2 regions of the Caproicibacter sp. BJN0012 genome follow, and region 1 is predicted to be linked to the other one. Evidence: a T-box and tRNA genes for the amino acid it is inferred to sense, from the RefSeq annotation. Region 1 holds a T-box; the other holds one or more tRNA genes.
The links. The T-box of region 1 lies ahead of pheS (phenylalanine--tRNA ligase subunit alpha). A T-box ahead of a tRNA ligase gene usually reads a tRNA of that ligase, here a tRNA-Phe.
Positions count from the first base shown of each region.

Region 2: it has a tRNA-Phe gene. The T-box ahead of pheS (phenylalanine--tRNA ligase subunit alpha) is inferred to sense a tRNA for this amino acid. The anticodon was not compared.

Region 1 covers NZ_CP142518.1:2,141,864-2,152,423, forward strand. Annotated here, with positions in the region: gene VA597_RS10330 (NAD(P)H-hydrate dehydratase) at 1-489, opposite strand, end outside; gene VA597_RS10335 (hypothetical protein) at 476-988, opposite strand; T-box leader at 1,153-1,365, shown strand; gene pheS (phenylalanine--tRNA ligase subunit alpha) at 1,417-2,436, shown strand; gene pheT (phenylalanine--tRNA ligase subunit beta) at 2,449-4,827, shown strand; gene VA597_RS10350 (IreB family regulatory phosphoprotein) at 4,892-5,137, shown strand; gene VA597_RS10355 (hypothetical protein) at 5,175-5,477, shown strand; gene VA597_RS10360 (hypothetical protein) at 5,587-6,387, opposite strand; gene VA597_RS10365 (ABC transporter ATP-binding protein) at 6,381-7,082, opposite strand; gene VA597_RS10370 (GntR family transcriptional regulator) at 7,075-7,452, opposite strand; gene VA597_RS10375 (ABC transporter permease) at 7,542-8,261, opposite strand; gene VA597_RS10380 (ATP-binding cassette domain-containing protein) at 8,263-9,183, opposite strand; gene VA597_RS10385 (hypothetical protein) at 9,360-9,539, opposite strand; gene VA597_RS10390 (hydrolase) at 9,686-10,273, opposite strand; gene VA597_RS10395 (fructose-1,6-bisphosphatase) at 10,432-10,560, shown strand, end outside.
Region 2 covers NZ_CP142518.1:1,735,370-1,745,929, reverse strand. Annotated here, with positions in the region: gene VA597_RS08445 (DegV family protein) at 1-667, opposite strand, end outside; tRNA gene VA597_RS08440 (tRNA-Cys) at 849-922, opposite strand; tRNA gene VA597_RS08435 (tRNA-Gly) at 927-1,002, opposite strand; tRNA gene VA597_RS08430 (tRNA-Phe) at 1,007-1,082, opposite strand; tRNA gene VA597_RS08425 (tRNA-Asp) at 1,089-1,165, opposite strand; tRNA gene VA597_RS08420 (tRNA-Val) at 1,173-1,249, opposite strand; gene VA597_RS08415 (YerC/YecD family TrpR-related protein) at 1,535-1,837, opposite strand; gene yihA (ribosome biogenesis GTP-binding protein YihA/YsxC) at 1,900-2,493, opposite strand; gene lon (endopeptidase La) at 2,506-4,944, opposite strand; gene clpX (ATP-dependent Clp protease ATP-binding subunit ClpX) at 5,015-6,331, opposite strand; gene clpP (ATP-dependent Clp endopeptidase proteolytic subunit ClpP) at 6,341-6,940, opposite strand; gene tig (trigger factor) at 7,044-8,336, opposite strand; gene VA597_RS08385 (metallophosphoesterase) at 8,427-9,119, opposite strand; gene thrC (threonine synthase) at 9,131-10,560, opposite strand, start outside.

The sequences.
Region 1 (10,560 bases):
ATCGCTGCCGCAGACGCACAGAAGGCGGCCGTAATTCCCCTTGTTGCTTTCCGGATCACGGGGCCTGAGCATGTCCCGCAGGATTTTTTCCCCTTCAGGCAGTTCCTTCGGCAACGCCTGCTCCACCGGAAGCGCTTCCTCCCCCCATCCGACGACGGTCGCGGCGGCGGATGTTGCGGTGTGCGTCACACTGACGGAAAAACGTGTTTTCCCCGCAAGTTCCGCCGCTTTTCCGGAAAGGCGAAGCTCCGGCCCGCCGTTCGGCGCGCGCAGAAGCTCCGCCTCCCGCAGGCGGAAACCTCCAAGGCCCGTCCCGACCGCTTTGGAAAAGGCCTCTTTCGCGCAGAAACTGGCCGCTACGCTCTGCACGGGAAAGCCGCGCCGGGAAAGCTGTTCATATTCTGTTTTCCCCAAAATCCGGGCACAGAACAACGGGTTCCGCATGGATTTTTCAATTCTGGCGATCTCCACCAGATCAGTACCGACCAAAAGCATCCTTTGCCACCTGCCTTTGCAAAAACGGCCGGATCGAGTTCAGTATCTTTTCGTTCGGGCTGAAAACGATCAGCACGTTCCCCCTTTCGAAATGGTGTGCGCAGAGATACCACGCGTCCGTCCCTTTTTCCGTTTCGGACGAAAAGATCCGCGCGTCGAAGTTTTTCGAGCGAAGCTTCTGAGGGTCATATTTTCCCATTTTCTCCACCGTGCGGGCATCGACGGAAATCATCCGTCTTCGTTTCCGCTTGGCAATAATCCTGTCGATCGTGAGATCGCCGTTGGTCACACTGTACTCAAATTCCAGATTCCGCGAAGTAATCAGGAGATAAGCGCCGCAGCAGACGGCGGCAAGGACAAAAATCGCCAGAGACGGGAGAAAAAGTATGGAAAGAAAAACCACCAGCGCCCCAATCAGCACAATCCCCGTGAAAAACAGATAATCCCGCGGGCCTGATTTCTTTTTAACCAGCTGTTCAATAAAAATGTCCACGGATCTCCCCCTCCAGAGCATTTTTTTATATTTTAACACATGCTGGAATCGAATACAATTTTCAGCCTTGTTTTTTAAGCGCCGGTCCCGCCCGTTCCGCGGACAAATGGATATTTCCCTTGCATTTGGATATGATCCGTGTTATATTGTATTTTGTAAAAATCAAAAACGCAATGAAAAAGGAAGTAACCTTTCTTCATTCCGATCAGAGAAAATGTGCCGTCGGCTGAAAGCGCATTTGCGGAATAGAGCGGCGAAGTTCCCTTTGGAGCGGTGCGGCTGAACCAAACGCAGTAGGCCGCAACGGACGGCGCCGTTAAAGGCTTTTTAAGTTACAATTAGGGTGGTACCACGGAGCTTTTGCCTTCGTCCCTTGCGGGAGGAGGGCTTTTTTATTTTTCACTGGAGAAGAAAGGATGACCCGTATGATCAAAGAGCAGTTGGAGTCCCTTCGCAAAAGGGCGGAGGAGGAGCTCAAGGGGACAATGGACCGGCAGGGCCTTGAAGGTCTCCGCATTAAATATCTGGGCAAAAGAGGGGAACTGACCGCCATTCTGAAGCAAATGCGCAGTCTGTCGGAACAGGAGAGACCCGTCGTCGGGCAGTTCGCGAACGAACTGCGCGCGCTGCTCGAAAGGGAACTGGCTGACCGGGCCGCCGAGCTTCACGAGGCGGAGACGGCCCTGCGGCTGAAGAGGGAAGAAATCGACGTCACCATGCCGGGAAAACGGCATGCCCTGGGCCACAGGCACCCGCTGAGCCTGGAACTTAACGAAATCAAGGAAATCTTCGTCGGGATGGGCTTCGACATCGTCAGCGGGCCGGAGGTCGAGTACGACTACTATAACTTTGAGGCTCTGAACATTCCGAAAGACCATCCCGCGCGCGACACGCAGGACACGTTTTATATCACCGACAAGATTCTGCTCCGGACGCAGACTTCCCCCGTGCAGGTGCGGACCATGGAAAAGCAGAAGCCGCCGATCCGCATGATTTCCCCCGGACGCGTCTACCGTTCCGACGCCGTGGACGCCACGCACTCCCCGCTGTTCCATCAGATCGAGGGACTTGTGGTCGACAGGGGAATCACGTTCGCGAACCTGAAGGGCACATTGGAAACCCTCATCAGGCACATGTACGGCGAGGACTCTGTCGTCCGGTTCCGCCCGCATCATTTCCCGTTCACGGAGCCTTCCGCGGAAGTCGACGTGCAGTGTTTCAGCTGCCACGGAGAAGGCTGCCGCCTGTGCAAGGGTGAAGGCTGGATCGAAATTCTCGGCTGCGGCATGGTCCATCCGAAGGTGCTCTCGAACTGCGGCATCGATCCGGAGGAATACAGCGGCTTCGCGTTCGGCATGGGGCTTGAACGCCTCGTAATGCGCAAATACAGCATCGACGACCTGCGTCTGTTCTACGAGAACGACGTGCGGTTCCTGAATCAGTTTTAAGGGGGAAGCAAAATGGATTTGTCCAAGAAATGGCTCAAGGAATTCGTTGAGCTTGAAGATATGCCGATCCGTTCCTTCACGGAGGCAATGACCATGAGCGGTTCCAAGGTGGAAAGCTGGAGGACGGAAGGCGGTGAAATTGAAAACGTGGTGGTCGGGAAAGTCCTTTCTCTGGAACGCCATCCGGATTCCGACCACATGTGGATCACCAGGACCGACGTCGGCAACGGCGAGCCGCTCCAGATCATCACCGGGGCGCAGAACTTGAAAGTCGGCGACCTCGTGCCGGCCGCGCTCCACAATTCCAGCCTTCCGGGAGGCAAGAAGATCAAAAAGGGAAAGCTGCGCGGCCTGGAAAGCAACGGGATGCTCTGCTCCCTTTCGGAGCTCGGCCTGACCAAACACGACTTTCCCTATGCCATCGAGGACGGAATCTTCGTTTTACAGGAGGACTGCCGTCCCGGCCAGCCGATTCAGGAAGCCATCGGCCTGAACGACACGATCGTCGAATTTGAGATCACCTCCAACCGGCCGGACTGCTTTTCCGTCATCGGCTTGGCCCGCGAAGCCGCCGCAACGTTCCACAAGCCCCTGAAACTCCATGTGCCCGTCGTCAAAGGCGGCCACGGCTCCGGGAAAGAACTGCTGAGCGTCTCGGTGGAAGCGCCCGACCTCTGCCCGATGTATTCCGCGCGCGTCGTGAAAAATGTGAGGGTGAAGCCCTCCCCGCGCTGGATGCGCGAGCGTCTTCGCGCGATGGGCGTGCGCCCGATCAACAACATCGTCGACATCACAAACTATGTGATGCTGGAATACGGCCAGCCGATGCACTCGTTCGACTACCGGTTCATCGAGGGGCACAAAATCACGGTGCGCCGGGCAAGGGACGGCGAAGCGATCACCACGCTGGACAGCGCGCCGCACACGCTTCATTCCAACAACCTGGTCATCGCTGATGAAAGCCGCGCGGTCGCGATCGCCGGTGTCATGGGCGGCGAAAACAGCGAAATCGTGGACGACACCACGACCATCGTGTTCGAATCCGCCTGCTTCAAGGGTTCTTCGGTCCGCACGACCGCGCGCGACCTCGGCATGCGCACGGACGCCTCTTCCCTTTACGAAAAGGGGCTGGACCCGAACAACTGCATTCCCGCGCTGAACCGGGCGTGCGAGCTGATCGAATTGCTGGACGCGGGCGATGTGACCGACGGCATCATCGAAGACCGCCATTTTCCCGAGGAGCCCCGCAGAATCCGCCTGGAGCCGGAATGGATCAACCGTTTTCTCGACATCTCCGTCGAAAAAGACGAAATGAAGAGAATTCTGGAAAAGCTGGGGTGCGGATTCGACGGCGACGAAGTTCTGGTTCCGTCCTTCCGCTCTGACCTCGTCCACAAGGCGGACATTGCAGAGGAAATCGCGCGTTTCTACGGATATGACAAAATCGCCTCCACCTCGCTCCGCGGCGGGGCGCAGGGAAGATACACCGCACGGCAAAAATTCGAGCGGCTGGTCGGGGACACCATGCTGGCGCTCGGCGCGAGCGAGATCATGACGTATTCCTTCATCAGCCCCAAATACTATGACAAGATCCTGATGCCGAAGGGTTCCCCGCTCCGCAATTCCGTCGTCATCTCGAATCCCCTCGGCGAGGACACCGGCATCATGCGCACCACCGCCCTGCCCTCCATGATGGACGTCCTCTCCCGAAACTACAATAACCGCAACGCCTCCGCCTGCCTTTATGAGCTGGCGACGGAGTACCTCCCCACCTCGGCGGACCGGCTGCCGGAGGAAAAGCTGAAGCTCATCTGCGGCATGTACGGCGACGGCGCCGATTTCTTCACCGCGAAAGGTATGGTGGAGGACCTTCTGGAAAAACTTAGTGTAACAGGCTGGGATATTGCCGCCTCGTCGGAGGAATTCAGCTACCATCCCGGCCGCTGCGCCGTATTATCCATCGGCGGCAGCCCGTTCGGCGTCATTGGGGAGCTTCATCCGAAAGCTGCGAAAAACTACGGCATGGACTGCAGGGTCATCAGCTTTACGCTTGACGTGGACACACTGTATCAGAACGCCAAAATAGAGAAGATCTATCGCCCTCTCCCCAAATTTCCGGCTGTCGAGAGGGACCTCGCCCTGATCTGCGACGACAGGATACCGGTCATGACTCTGGAGCGCGCGATCCGTTCCGGAACCGGTCCCCTGCTTGAGAAGATCGAGCTTTTCGACGTGTACCGCGGGGAACAGATTGAAAAGGGCAAAAAGAGCGCGGCATTCCGCGTCGTGCTCCGTTCTTCAAGCGGTACGCTGACGGAAGACCAGATTACGGCCGCGATGAAGCGCGCCGTGAAGGAACTTGAGAGCATCGGAGCCGTTCTTCGCTCTTAATTTGCATTTATTCTTGCATTTCACTGCCCATTGTTGTATGATGAACAATACTGGAGGTGTTTCTATGCTCGATAAAACGGTAACTTTTTCACTGGGAAGCGACCGGGAGGAAGGCATCAAGAAAATCCTCACAACCGTATATGACGCTCTGAAGGAAAAGGGCTACAATCCCATTAACCAAATTGTGGGATATATCCTTTCGGAGGACCCCACTTATATTACAACTCACAACAACGCGCGGAGTTTGATCCGCCGGATTGACCGGGATGAGCTGCTTCAGGTATTGGTAAAATCGTATCTGGGTGAATAATTCGGGTCCGAACGACATCAAAAGAGGAGGACGGCGAATGGCAGACAAACAAACAGACGGAGAACCGCAGTTTCCAACCTACAAGGGCAAGCCGCTGGTGCGCTGCGGCGATGTGATTTATTACGGAAGCATGAAAGACCGTTATGTTGTCAGGCTGGAAATCAAAAGCAAGAAAAAAGTAAAGGATATGGATGTGGCGGACCGGGTCAGCATTCAGCTGATGCTGACGGACCAAACCGTGCGCAATCGGAAACAAATCGTAAAAGCCAGTGAAAAAGACGGGCTTTACCGCGCGATGGATCTGGCGGATGTCTGGCTGAACAGGGCGTTGACTGAATAATTGCCCACAGAATAATTGATTAAAATCCGGGTTGAGTCCCATCCCGGGTATGAAAAAACCTCCGGCTGCAGAATGAACTGCATCCGGAGGTCCTTTTTATTCTTACGGCTTATTCCAAATTCAGTTTTTTGCTGAGCATCCAATTGGTGAAAAAGTAAAAGGCAACACCGAAAACCGCGGTGTAAAGGATCACGATCAGCAACGCAACCTCCGCGGGTTCGGCCGGGAACAGGCCCAGCGAGTAATGAAACGACTCGAAATAGATTTGAATCCGCGGGCCAAATCCTTTGAACAGCAGGGAGGAAATGATTTGCTCGACGATGCCAAAGCCGAGGAACGTGCCCACGCCCGCCAGCAGCTTGTGGCGTCCGGCCAGATTGCCCACTACAATCGACGCATAAATCTCCAGAATGCTGGACAGAAAAGCGACTACGATCAGGACGATGATCTCTATGGCAATCAGATGTGCGGATAATCCGTATTGCCGGTATAATTCTCCCAATTCCGCGCATCCGCGGCTGAACTGCGTCAGGGTCTGTTCGTCCGCCACCATAATGAAGACGGAGATGACCGAAACCAGAATGCTCAGCGCGGACCACAGCAGCGTGATGATCATTTTCGCGTCGATATGGCTGTGCGTTTTCACCGGCAGGGTAAAGGACAGATAGCCCTCGTCGCCCAGCAGGTTTATATTAAAGCGCTGGACGGTCACCACCAGCGTGATGACGAATGCCGCGACAATCAGCATCACATAAACGCTCATCGAAACCATGCGCGGGATGTCAAAGTTCTGTACGTCGGCATTCCAGATCAGCTTGTTGACGATGGCGAGCAAAAGGATCAATCCGTAAATCGGAAGAAAAGTCCGCGCCGTCGCTTTCATTTCATATTTCAGAAGCTTGCCTAGCATTTGAACACCTCCCTGAAAAGTGCGTCGACACTCTTTCCTTCCCTCTCCCGTATCTCGTCGACGGTGGAAGTCAGGACGATGTTGCCCATATTGATGAAAATCACTTCGTCCAGGACCTTCTCCACATCCGTAATCAGATGCGTCGAAATCAGCACCGTGGCATTTTCACTGTAATTGCTGATAATGGTATCCAAAATGTAGTCCCTTGCGGCGGGATCGACGCCGCCGATCGGCTCGTCGAGGATGTACAGCTCCGCTTCGCGGCTCATCACGAGAATCAGCTGCACCTTCTCCTTGGTCCCCTTTGACATCGTCTTTAAACGGTCTCCGGGATTGATATGCAGCCTCTGCAGCATATCATAGGCTTTGGACTTGTTGAAGTTCGCATAAAAATCGCCGAAGAAATCAATCATCGTCTGGACGCTCATCCAGTCGTTCAGGTAAGTCCTCTCCGGCAAATAGGAAACGATTTTTTTCGTTTCAATGCCCGGTGCCATGCCGCCGACCAGAATCTGCCCGGAGCTGGGCGTCAAAAGCCCGTTTGCAAGTTTAATCAATGTGCTTTTTCCGCTTCCGTTCGGTCCGAGCAGACCCACAATACGGCCTTTCGGCACGGAAATACTGACGGAATTGAGCGCAAGGCACCCCGGGAAATACTTCACCAGGCTGCGGCACTCGAGTATGCTGTCATCCATTCTGCCCTTCCTCCTTAATCATACGGTTCAGTAAGCTGACCGTCTGTTCCCTGTCGAATCCAAGTCGGTTCATCTTCTGAATAAAATCCTGTATTAAATCCGCCGCAAGATTGTTTTTCGTCTGCATGATTTTCTGTACATCCTCCGTGACATATCGTCCGCTTGTACGCTGGGAATATAAAAGTCCGTCGCTCTCCAGCCTGGAAAGCGCCCTCTGCATGGTATTCGGGTTGACCGAAGCCTCGGCGGCCATGTCGCGCACGGAGGGAAGCTTGCTTCCGGCCGCGTAGATTCCCGAAACGACCATCAGCTGGATCCGTTCAACCAGCTGGGAATAAATCGGTCTGTCGGATTTTAGATCCCATGCCATTTTCTCACCTCCGAATTGACCATTGTACTAATACATTAATACAGTTATACAATACTTTTCCCTTTCTGTCAAGTACTTCCGAAGCAGTTTCAGCAAATATCTTTTTTTCTGAAGAAAACGGCGCCAATCATGACAAAGAAAACGGCGGTGGCGGCAAAGACCGCGGCCGAAGCCGTCATCTGACCGGGAGTACCGGCGGCAATCAGATTGAACTGCGGCATAAGCAGAAAATATTTGCTCAGGCCCGACAGGTGGAACAGGTTCAGCAGAAGCTGTGGAAGATAGATCACCGCGTAAAAGGCGAATACAAACAGCGAATTTTTCTGAAGCATCATGGCGAGGAACGCGGCAATCGGAATGGCCGCCGCGTAACCGATGCAGCTCACGCCGACTCTGCGGAAAAAATCGGCCGCAAAGGCTCCCGTAAAGGAGGGGTCCTGTTTTAAGAGCAGCAGCGAGCTTCCACAGTAGGCCCCCAGGGCAACGGCGCCGACCAGGATGCCCAGAATGACCGACACCGTGACCTGGGAGCAATAAAGCTTTGTGCGGTTCAGGCCGAAGGAAACCGAGTTTTTGAGCGTATGCTCCTTGAACTCTTCCGCTCCGACCAGATCGACCAGCACCGGCATCAGAAGGACCGGCCAGGAAAGAAAATAGGCGAGCACCACCATCCATGAGTTATAAACGGTGTTTCCGGCCGAAAGCCTTGAAATGGAAAAGTTGACCAGCAGCGCAAGCGCGGACATGCCCGCAAGCAGAAAATAAAAGAACGGGCGGTGAAAGACCTTGTACAGATCGGCTCTAATCATTTTAAGCAATTTTTTTCCCTCCGATCAGATTGATAAAGTAATTTTCCAGGCTTTCGCCGGACCGATAAACCTGTGAAACCATCACGCCGGCTTCCACAAGACATTTCACGGCAAGCTCCGGCCGGTCGATGAGTTCAGGAACCTCAAGTTTGAACTCATCCAAAATCCGGACCTGTTTCAGCGACAGCCGTTCCCGCAGCACGGCGGCGGCCTTGGCGGAGTGATCCACCTCCATTTGCAGGGCGGCGCGGCATTTCTTTTCAAGCTCGTCCGCGGCGATGCATTCGACAAGCCTGCCGCCGCTGATGAAGCCGTAGCGGGTCGCAATTTGCGAGAGCTCCCCAAGAATATGGCTGGAGACCAGGATGGTCGTTCCTTTTTCATGGTTGAGTTTCAATAAGATCTCGCGGAACTCGCGGATTCCCATCGGGTCCAGGCCGTTGATCGGCTCGTCGAGGACCAGAAAGTCCGGATCGTTCAGGATCGCAAGCGCGAGGCCCAGCCGTTGTTTCATTCCCAGGGAGAAACTTTTGAATTTTTTCTCTCCGGAGGCAAGGCCAACAAAATGCAGCGCTTCTTTCACGAGGTTTTTATCGTCGATTCCTCTCTGAATCCGGTAATACTCAAGATTCTGGCTTGCCGACAGGTACGGATAAAATCCGGGCGTCTCAATAATGCTGCCGATCCGTCCGCGCGCGCGTTCCAGTCCCCTCGCGCCGGAGCTTCCGAACAGCTCCAGCGAGCCGGAGGTCGGCGGAGTCAATCCGCAGATCATTTTCAGAAGGGTCGTCTTGCCTGCGCCGTTTTGGCCGACAAGAGCAAAAATATCGCCCTTTCGCAGATCCATGCTCAGGTCGTCGACCGCAGTAAAAGTTCCAAAACGCCGCACAAGCGACCGCGATTGAAAAACAGTCTCTTCCATCTTTTCTTATCTCCTTGTATTATTGTACTATGCATCTAATACAATAATACAATATATTTATATTTTGTCAATACTTTTTTTACTTTTTATGTTATAATAGAATCGTGAAACAGCATAAAAGTTATTAAAAAAACCGCCGAATCATCGGCGGATACGGAAGTTTTCCACAAAATTTTTTACATACGGCTCAACAGCCAGACAAAAATCAGAAAAAGGATCACCGCGCAGGCAACTGCGGCGGCACGGATTCCGGAAAAAATGTGAACGGTTCTCAGGCGCAGATACAAGTTGAAATCCTCTTTCGAAAAGCCGGAACGTTTCAGTCGATAGAATTCTCCGTTAACATCCCGAAACAAATCATCTTCCAAAGGCTGGCTGGCTTTTTGGCTTTTCCCAAGGGCGCGGTTTTCTTCCGGCGAACAGTAATCCCTGTGAAAAAGTCGAATTTTTCCAGCAGCCGGTTCAGCTTTTTTTCAGCAGCCGTCAATTGTCATCACTCTCCTCAGCGGCGGTGGACCGCAGAGGTTCCCTTTTCGCGGAGATATGTACTTTCCAGGTCCGACAAATGGAGCTTGACGGCGATCGGATACTTTTCGTATGCCTGGCTGATGGCAAAGCTGCCGCCCCTGGCCGAGTCGTCAAAACCTCCCATATGCCAGCGGATGGCAATGGCCTCCGATGTCTTCAGGCGCAGAAAGCGTTCGATCAGGAACACCGACTTTTCCCCGTGGCCATAGGGGTAACTGTCGTCAATGGTGTAATAAGGGCGCTTTTCCCAGGCTCCCGTCTCCTCGTTTTTTACATTCCGGGTCCCCTTTTTGTAAAACTGGGCCTTACATACGTCGTGGAGCAGGGCACAAATGGCAAAGCTCTCCTCACTGTCCGTCTCCGGATCAAAATGTTTTTCCATCATCACATGATATACGCTTACGCTGTGCTGCACAAGCCCGCCCAGACAGGCGCAATGGAATTTCGTGCTTGCGGGCGCCGTGAAAAAATCCGTGGAATTTAGCCAGGCAAGCAGCTCCGCCGCGCCGTTTCTTTTGATTTTCTCCAGATATATCTCTTCGAACTCTTCCTTATAGCCCAATTCAATTCCCTCCCGGAAGTTTCATGATTGATGAATCATGATTTAAGTATAGCATAGTTTCATTTGTTTTCACAGTGCAAACCAGTACCTGTAACCGTTTCTTTACCTTTTGCCCGCCGGCGGGAAAGAAACGAGGAAAAATGAATGGAGTTTGAGGCATGACAGATGAACATTATTTAAAATTACTTGCAAAGAAGTATCCGAATGCGGAGGCGGCCGCCTCCGAGATCATCAATCTCCGGGCGATCATGAGCCTCCCAAAAGGCACCGAATACTTCTTCAGCGAT
Region 2 (10,560 bases), 410 kb from region 1:
AAATATCGCCGATACGTCCGAGCGCGTGATTCCGTCCTCGTATTTTTTCACGGACGATCAAATGCCCTTCCCTGTCAAGATTCAGAATGGGGTTGATATTTAGGGCGGTAGCGATCATTTCGCCGGTCCTGCTTACCCGCCCGCTGCGATATAAATATTTCAGATCATCGGTCGTGTAATATGTATTGATATACACCTTTCCCTCATTGAGAGCTTTTTCACACTCCTCAGGAGATTTCCCCCCGTCACGCAAGTCCGCAGCCCAGATACAGAGCATTCCGTAACCAATGGAGGCCAGCGTTGAATCGATGACAAATAATTTCGCATCGGGATATTTTCCCAAAAACAACGTTTTGGCGATCATCGCATTGTCGTAGGTCCCGGAAATTCCGCTTCCCAGCGCAATATGAAGAATCGGCAGCCCATATTTCTGATAAAGCTCCGACCAGAAATTTTCGAATTCAACGGGCGTCATCTGACTGGTGCGCGGCACCGCTCCCCCGCGCATTTTATCGTAAAACGCCCGGCAGTCTCCGAGGTGCATCCGGTCCGCATATTCGACCCCGCCAACCGTGTATTTCATTCGATAGAAATAAATGTTCCGCTTTTCGCAATATTCTCCGGGTAAATCACAGCCCGAATCTGTTGAAACACAAAATTTCGCCACTTTCAAACAGATCCTTTCCTAATAAACGCTTCGTTTACCATTTTTCATCAAAACCGAAGACTCCGCACAGGCCGCTTTCAATTAGTATAGAACATGCGTTTTTAAATATCAATGGGAGCCAGGCAAAAAAGTAACCCGGACAAAAGCCCGGGTTACTTTTAATGGAATCAATTTTTCATTTTGGAGGCGTCACCCGGATTCGGACCGGGGATGAGGGTTTTGCAGACCCTTGCCTTACCACTTGGCTATGACGCCAATCTGGAGCGAACGACGAGGCTCGAACTCGCTACCTCCACCTTGGCAAGGTGGCGCTCTACCAGATGAGCTACGTTCGCATTTTGGTGCCTCCGGGCGGAATCGAACCACCGACACGGGGATTTTCAGTCCCCTGCTCTACCGACTGAGCTACAGAGGCATACTATGGCGACTCGGATCGGGATCGAACCGACGACCTCTAGCGTGACAGGCTAGCGTTCTAACCAGCTGAACTACCGAGCCAACTAAATGGTGGGAACAATAGGACTCGAACCTATGACCCCCTGCTTGTAAGGCAGGTGCTCTAACCAGCTGAGCTATGCTCCCGTCAACTGTTCTCACCCATTTATCAGCGACGTGTTATATAATACTATATTTAACCGCGCTTGTCAACACGAAAAACTACTTTTTTCAGGTTTTTTACCATAATCTTCTTTTCTTTCCGGTCCAGAGCATTGTGCCGGCCCGGTAATAATTTTCGGCGGCAGAAAACTTTCTTCCGCGTGCGCACCGGCGAAACGCAGAACGGCCTGCTCCAACAAAAAGTACAACAGGCCGCGTTAAAAGGAATCCAGCAAAACACCGAACCGCCCCGCAGAAGAAAGCTTCAATCTATTTATTCTTTTGTCCCTCTTCCAGCCTCTGGAAAATGAGCTCGTACCCGTCACATCCATAGTGAAGGGACCGGTTGACACGGCTAATCGTGGCCGTGGAGGCGCCGGTCGTCGCCACAATATCGCTGTAGACCTTTTTATTGCTCAACATGTGAGCCACCAAAAGCCTCTGGGACATCGCCTTGATTTCTGAAACCGTGCAGAGATCTTCAAAAAAAGCATAGCATTCTTCCGGAGTTTTTAAAGATAAAACCGCGCTGAACAAAAAATCCACGCTGTCGTCTTTCAGTCTCGAGTTCAATGCAACCACTCTCCCAACTTTAACAGAATATCATTACAAAGCAGAAAAGTCAAATAGAAGAACTATTTCTCCGCAAAGCTGCACGCTGAGAGAATTCTTTCGCGAATCACGCCAACGCCTTCCCCCGACTTGGCGGAGCACGGGACAATCGGAATCCCCGGACACGATCCAAATTTTTCGCAATACACTGCCTCCTGAGAAGAGCGCTCCGTTTTATTGAGTTTGTCGCATTTGGTTGCCGCAATCAGAAATGGGACTTTTCCGTCGCTCAGAAAACTTACCATTTGAAGGTCGTCCGGGGTCGGGGCATGGCGCAGATCCATCAGCTGCACGACAAGACGGATATCGCGCCGCTGGCGGAAATAGCCTTGCGCCAGTTCCGCCCATCGAAGTTTTTCCGATTTTGACACTTTCGCATACCCATACCCCGGCAGGTCGACAAACCGGCAAAAGCCAAGGTTGTAAAAGTTGACGGTTGCGGTCTTCCCCGGGGCCGAACTGGTCCTGGCCAGAGACTTGCGCAGAAGCAGACGGTTGATCAGCGACGACTTTCCTGCGTTCGATCTGCCGGAAAAAGCAATTTCCGGCAGGGTTGAAGCTGGAAGCTGATCCGAGCGGCCGGCCGAAAGTTCGAAAAAAGCCGTTTCAATCCCCATATTCCGGCACCGTCACTGCGGAATTGAGGCTGTGCCGGAAGAAATGCGGTCAATTTTATTTGCGGCCGGGAGCGCCATCGGCTCAGAAGCGTCCGACGCTTCCTGAGGCGTCGGCATTTTTGTCAGCGCAATTTTCAAAACCTGATCGATTTGATCAACCGGCTTGAACTGGATGGAATTTTTCACTGTGGTATCGATTTCTTCGAGGTCCGCGACATTGTCGGAAGGGATGATAACGGTTTTGACTCCGGAGCGGTAAGCCGCCATCGTCTTTTCCTTCAGTCCGCCGATTGGCAGCACGCGGCCAAGCAGGGTGATTTCACCCGTCATGGCAACATCATGCCGGACGGGAATCTTGCAGAGCGCCGACGTAATAGCCGTAGCCATCGCCGTACCCGCGGACGGTCCGTCCTTTGGAATCGCGCCTTCCGGAGCGTGAATATGAATATCATACTTCGTGTAAAAATCGTGGCTGATCCCAAGGCCCCTGGCCCTTGTGCGGATGCAGCTGATCGCGGTGCGCGCGGATTCCTTCATCACGTCGCCAAGCGAGCCGGTCAGCTCAAGTTTTCCGGTCCCGTCCATCACGGCGACCTCAATCGGCAGAAGAGTCCCGCCTACGCTGGTCCAGGCCAGTCCGTTGACCAGTCCGACCATATCCTGCTGGCTTCGGCTGTCCTCCTTGAATTTTTCCGGTCCAAGAAGCTCCTCGATTTTTTTGGGGCTGATCGTAATCCTTTTTTTACGGTCCTCCACAAAATATTTTGCGCATTTTCTGCACAGTGAAGCAATATTGCGCTCCAGAGTCCTGACGCCGGCCTCCCTTGTGTAGCCGTCGATCAGTTTATGAACGGCCTCAGGCGTAATCCTCAGCTGTGCGGAGGCGATTCCATGCTTTTTCAGCTGCTTGGGAATCAGATGCTTCACAGCAATATTGTATTTTTCCAGATGCGTGTAACTCCCCAGCGTAATGACATCCATTCTGTCATACAGGGGCTCCGGAATCGCGCTTGCGTCGTTTGCGGTCGTAATGAACAGCACATTGCTCAGGTCGAACGGCATATCGATATAATGGTCGTAGAAAGCGTTGTTCTGTTCGGAATCCAAAACTTCAAGAAGGGCGGAAGAGGGATCGCCGCGAAAATTGTTGCCCATCTTATCGATCTCATCGAGCAGAATCAGCGGGTTGTTGGTTCCCGCCTGCTTCATGGCATTGATGATCCGCCCCGGCATGGAGCCGATATAGGTGCGCCGGTGCCCCACGATATCTGATTCGTCGCGGACGCCGCCAAGTGATACGCGAACGTATTTGCGGCCGGTCGCCTCCGCGATCGAATGGGCGATCGACGTCTTGCCGACCCCCGGAGGGCCGACCAGGCAGACGATCTGCCCACGGATATCAGGCGAGAGTTTTTTCACGGCCAGTACTTCCAGAATGCGTTCCTTTACTTTTTCCAGGCCGTAATGCTCCCTGTCAAGGATCCTGCGGGCTTTTCTCAAATCGATATGCTCTTTGCTGGAAACATTCCACGGCAGCTCCAGGCAGGTTTCCAGGTAACTGACGATCACGCTTCCCTCATGGGAACCATCCGGCATTTTGGACAAACGGTCGCATTCCTTCATCAGCTTTTCATGCTGCGCTTTCGGCAGGCCGAGTTTTTCGATCCTCTCGCGCAATTCGTCCGCTTCCTGCTGGGGATTGTCGTCTTCTCCGAGCTCGTAGGAGATCGCCTTCATCTGCTCGCGCAGGAAATACTCCCTCTGGTTGCGGTCGATCTGTTCTTTTGCCTTTTCGCTGATCTGGGTCTCAATGGAAAGAACCTGCGTTTCCTTTTTCAGAATTGCCGCGAGCTTTTCCAGCCTGCGGAGCGGATGCAGTTCCTCCAGGATTGTCTGTTTTTCCTCAAAATCAAACATGATATTGGACGCGATATAATCCGCCAGTTCCCCGCAGTCTTTTTTCTGCACAACGCCGATTACAATATCCGGCGGAATGTGAGTGTAGTTCTGAATAAACTGCTCAAAAAGGTTTTGCGTATAACGAATCAGCGCCTCTGATCTCCTGGTCGACCGGGACGGCAGAGTCTCAACCCGCTGCAAATGAACCAGCAGGAAAGGGTTCTCCGATTCATAGGACGTCGCATTCGCACGGTAAAGCCCTTCTGCAAACAGACGGACTCCGTCGTCGTTGCGCCGGATCACCTGCTTGATTTTTGCAACGACCCCCATGGAAAAAATCTGTTCCGCAGACGGGTCGTTTTCGGAAAGATCTTTTTGAGCAACAAGGAAAATCAATTGATTTTCCTCCATCGCTTTTTCCAGCGCAAGAATGGATTTTCGGCGGCCGACGTCAAACTGAAGCAGCATGCCCGGAAAGATAACGAGCCCTCTCAGTGCAAGAGCCGGAATAGCGGCGGATTCGTGTTGTATGTCAGTTTCTATCATACTCATAGTAAGCTCCTTGAAAAAAAAGCTGTTGCAGGGCGATCTGATTGCCGCGCTGCAACAGGCATTGGTTCCCTCAGGAAGCGGTGTCCTTCCTCCCTCTTTTGCTGGGAGACGTGATTTTGAGCGCAACCGGCTTTCGATCCGGATTATAAGTGATTTCCGGTTTTGCCCCATTCTCCACCGCGTCTTGAGTGATGACGACTTTCTCTACCGTATAATCGGACGGAACATGATACATTAAGTCCGTCAGCATGTTCTCCAAAATCGACCGAAGGCCTCTGGCGCCCGTCCGGCGTTCCAGGGTTTTCTTTGCAATCGCTCTGAGTGCTTCCGGCTGAAACTCCAGTTCAACCTTGTCAAGCTGAAACAGCTTTTTGTATTGGTTTACCAGGCTGTTTTTCGGTTCGGTTAAAATACGGACCAAAGCCTCTTCATCAAGGCCGTCCAGCGCTGCAATCACGGGCAGCCTTCCCACCAGTTCGGGAATCAAGCCGAATTTGACCAGATCGTGCGGTATGACATCCTTCATCCAGGAAGTGGAATCCAGTTCCGACTTGCTGCGCACCTGGGCGCCGAATCCGATGGAAGAAAAGGCCGAACGGCGTTCAATGATCTTGTTCAGGCCGTCAAATGCGCCGCCGCAGATGAAAAGGATATTGGTTGTGTCAATTTGCAGGAATTCCTGCTGAGGATGTTTTCTTCCACCCTGAGGGGGAACATTGGAAACGGTTCCTTCCAATATCTTCAGCAGAGCCTGTTGCACGCCCTCGCCGCTGACATCCCTCGTAATGGACGGGTTTTCGGATTTTCTAGCGATTTTATCGATCTCGTCGATATAAATAATCCCGCGCTCCGCCTTCTCAATATCAAAGTCCGCCGCCTGAATCAGGCGCAGAAGGATATTTTCAACGTCTTCCCCGACATACCCGGCTTCCGTCAGGGTTGTCGCGTCGGCGATTGCAAACGGAACGTCCAGTATTTTGGCGAGCGTCTGAGCCAGAAGGGTTTTGCCGACGCCCGTCGGCCCCAGCAGAAGGACGTTGCTTTTCGTCAGTTCAACATCGTCCTTGTCACGGCCGTAATAAATTCTTTTATAGTGATTATAAACAGCAACCGAAAGGGCTATTTTAGCGTCTTCCTGCCCAATGACATACTCGTCGAGCTGCTTTTTGATTTCCTGCGGTTTGGGCAGTTCCGCAGCCGACTCGTTATAGCTTTCCTTTCTTGTGGACAGATTTTTCTCATCGTTCAGGATGGAGGTGCAAAGCTCGATACATTCGTCACAGATGAAAACACCAGGCCCCGCAATCAGGCGGCGCGCCTCACTCTGCGGCTTTCCGCAAAAGGAACAGCAAATTTCCCTTCCCTTATTGTCGTCGTTGTTAGGCATTTTATCACCCTATTTCATCGAGTCTTGATGACCTTGTATCACCTTGTCAATCAATCCATACCGAACCGCTTCCTCCGCAGTCATAAAATTATCGCGTTCGGTATCCTTCATAATGACCTCGAGTGGCTGCCCGGTGCGTTCCGACAGAATTTCATTCAACTTTTTCTTGATGTGCAGCATGTGATCCGCCTGAATTTTAATATCCGTTGCCTGACCCTGCGTGCCGCCGCTCGGCTGATGAATCATGATGTCGCTGTTGGGCAGCGCATAGCGCTTCCCTTTCGCGCCCGCCGTGAGCAGAAACGCTCCCATGCTGGCGGCCATCCCCATACAGATGGTGGATACGTCGCATTTTACATACTGCATGGTGTCGTAGATCGCAAGGCCGGCAGTAACGGACCCCCCCGGACTGTTGATATAAAGGCTGATATCCTTGGCCGGGTCCTGGCCCTCCAAATAAAGCAACTGGGCGACTACCAAGCTGGAGGTCGCATCATTCACTTCGTCCGTCAGCATGACGATCCTGTCGTTCAGCAGACGGGAAAAAATATCGTACGAGCGCTCTCCGCGATTCGTTTGTTCAATTACATAGGGCACTAAACTGCTCATTTCTCAATCCCTCCAGTGGCCGGCAATAATAGAGCATTGGCGGAATCAGATGATTTATTCCGCTCTCCGGCATCTTTTTGCTGCGCCGGCTGTCTCTTTCCGGTTATTCCCTTTCTTCCGCAACCACGGCGCTGTCGCGCACCAGGTCAAAAGCCTTCTCCACTGCGAGATCCTCCGCGAGATCTTCTTTACGGACGAAAGATTTCACCTTGTCGGCATCCATCTTGTAATTTTCAGCCAGTTTGGCGTATTCCTTCTCAATGTCTTCGTCGGAAGGAACAATTTTTTCCAGTTCTACAATCTTTTCAAGCGCAAGACGCAGCTTTACCTGACGCTCCGCCTGCGGACGGAACTGATTGCGGATCGAGTCTTTATTCTGACCGGTGTATTTCATATAGGTGTCGAGATTCAGCCCTTGCGACTGCAGGCGATAACTGAAATCCCGCACGTCGTCGTTGATTCTGTTTTCAAACATCGCTTCAGGAATCTCGGCTTTCAGTCTGGACACAACCGCATCGATCAACTTATTGTCCAGATCGTCCTTTGCCTTTTCTTCTCTTGCTTTTGCAAGCTTTTCACGAATGTCCGCGCGATATGCGTCCAGCGTGTCGAATTCGCTGACATCCTTGACGAAATCATCGTCGACCTTCGGAAGTTCCTTCACTTTAATTTCATGCAGCTTGATTTTGAAAACCGCATCCTTGCCCTCAAGTTCCTTCACGCCGTAATCGTCCGGGAATTTTACATTTACGTCAAACTCTTCGCCTGTTTTATGTCCGATGACCTGGTCTTCAAAACCCGGGATAAACTGACCGGAGCCGAGCTGCAGACTGTAGTTTTCCGCCTTGCCTCCGGAGAACGCCTTGCCGTCGACGGAACCGTCGAAATCAAGGACAACCGTGTCGCCATCCTGAGCCTCCCTGTCTTCCACCGTGATCATTCTGGAATTGCGGTCGCGGATCTTTTCGATTTCAGCATCGACATCGGCATCGGTCACCTCGGCGATCTTTTTGGTGACCGGGATTCCCTTGCAGTCTTCCATTTCCACTTCCGGCTTCGTGGTGATCGTCGCTTTAAACACAAGCCCTTCCTTGCCGGCGGAAACCAGATCAAAGTCGATTTTATCCTCAATCATCTTAAGTTTTGCTTCATGAATCGCTTTGTCGAGCGCATCGGGGTAAACGGAATTGATCGCTTCATCATAAAATACGTTTTCCCCATAATATTTTTCGACGAATTTGCGGGGCGCTTTCCCTTTGCGAAACCCTGGAATCGCTATTTTTTTGCTTTCTTTATGATATGCCGCATCCACGGCTTTTTCGAATTCTTCCGCATCCACAAGAACCTCCAGCTGATAACGGTTCTTTTCCACCTGGGTGGTTGATTTTAAACTCATTTTCTATTTCCTCCTGCAAATCTGCGATTATCGAAGTCATTATATCACATGGAGAGTAAAGTTTCTACCTTTCGCTGAAATGTTTTTAATTTATTCATTTACCAAAACCGGCATAAATCCAAGATAGTCGCAGGAGATCAGATGCATGCGGATTCCCCTGTATTCCCCGACCGGCGCCCGCTTTGCCGCAAGGCTGCCGTGAATATGGCCGAAGTAGCAATCGCTGATTTTATTGTCTTCAAGGATATCAAGAATCTCCCCGCACTCATTTCCGTCGTAGACGGGCGGATAGTGCAGAAATACAATCGGTTTCAGTCCCCGCCGCTTGGCGTCGTCAAGCGAAGCGTTCAGCCGGCCCGCCTCCCGGCTGACAATTTTCTTATCCTGCTGGCTTTCGGCATTGTAAAGCCAGCCCCGCGTGCCGCATACGGCTCTGTCCCCGACCGCAGCCGCGCTGTTGTGGACAATTTCAAAATCTTTGAAACCGTTCGCATCGAAAAACTTCTCTATCTTCTGCCGTGTGGACCACCAGTAATCGTGGTTTCCCTTAAGGATCAGCTTCCGTCCCGGCAGATCGTGGATAAAGCGGAAGTCTTTCACGGAATCCTCCAGTTTCATAGCCCAAGAGATGTCCCCGGCGATCACGACGGTGTCCTCTTCCCGGACCACGGAGCGCCAGTTCTTGCGAAGGCGCTCCGTATAACCCTGCCAGCCTTCAAAAACATCCATCGGTTTGTCGGCGCCGAGGGAAAGATGAAGGTCGGCGATTGCAAACAGTGACATGGCGCACGTCCTCAGACAAATTTTGAATCCGTCAGTTTCAGCACGGTCCCGCTCATCTCTTCCTTTTTACAGGAATAGGAAAAGCGGACCGTCTTCGATTCCAGCGCGGCGATCGGCGCCGAAACCGAGGCCCCGGTCAGTGCGGAGAGGCGCTTGACGGCGGCAAATTCATTTTCGCCCGGAATATCCTCGCCCAGGGCCTTCAGGACTTCCGAAGCGAACTTGTACGGGCTTGCGGTGGAAACGATTACCGTCGGGGTATCGTCGCCCGTTTTGTCCCGATACTCCCGATAAACGCGGGCGGCCACGCTCGTGTGCGGATCGCACAGATAATTTTTGCTTTGAAACAGCGATTTGATTTCTTCACGGGTCTCTTCGTCGCCGCAGAATCCCGCATGGAAAAGTTCCCTGATTTTCGCGAGGGTCTTCTCATCCACACGGTATTCGCCGGTTTCATTCAGCCGGTTCATCCAGCCCGCGACCTGTTCCGCATTCCGGCCCGTCAGATCGTACAGAAGCCGCTCCAGGTTGCTGGAAACCAGAATGTCCATCGAAGGGGAAATCGTAGTATAAAACTTGCGGTTCCGGCTGTAAACACCCGTGGTGAGAAAATCCGTCAGCACATTGTTGGAATTGGAGGCGCAAATCAGTTTTTTGACCGGAAGCCCCATTTTTTTCGCGTAATACGCGGCGAGAATGTCGCCGAAATTTCCTGTAGGGACGGCAAAGTTGACCGGCTCTCCCCGCCTGATCTCCCCGGCGGCGCACAGATCGCAGTAAGCCGAGAAGTAATAAACAATCTGCGGCAGCAGCCTGCCCCAGTTGATGGAGTTGGCGCTGGAAAACATCAGGCCTCTTTCCGCAAGGCGCTCCCGTATCTTCCGATCTCCGAAAATCTGTTTGACCCCGGTCTGCGCGTCGTCGAAGTTCCCCTCCACCGCGCAGACGGCAACATTTTTTCCCTCCTGCGTGAGCATCTGCCGTTCCTGCATCCGGCTGACTCCGTCCTTTGGATAAAAAACAAGGATTTCGGTCTCCGGAACATCCTGAAACCCTTCCAGCGCGGCTTTCCCGGTATCGCCGGAGGTCGCGACAAGGATGAGAGCCTTCCGGCCGGTTCCGATTTTTTTCAGCGACTTTGTCAGCAGATGAGGAAGAATCTGCAAAGCCATATCCTTGAACGCGCAGGTGGGGCCATGCCATAGCTCCAGAAACGAAACGCCGCCGCCCACCCTGACAACCGGCGCCGGCCCGCCCGGAAAGCGTTCCGAGCGATACGCCTTCGATACGCAGTCCCTGATTTCTTCCTTTGAAAAGTCGGTCAGATATTTGGAGAGGATGCGTTCGGCGCGCCTCTGATAGCTTTCCTTTTGCATTTTCTCAAGTTCTTCGCCGCTCACGGCCGGAAACTGCTCCGGGACAAAAAGGCCGCCGTCCCCAC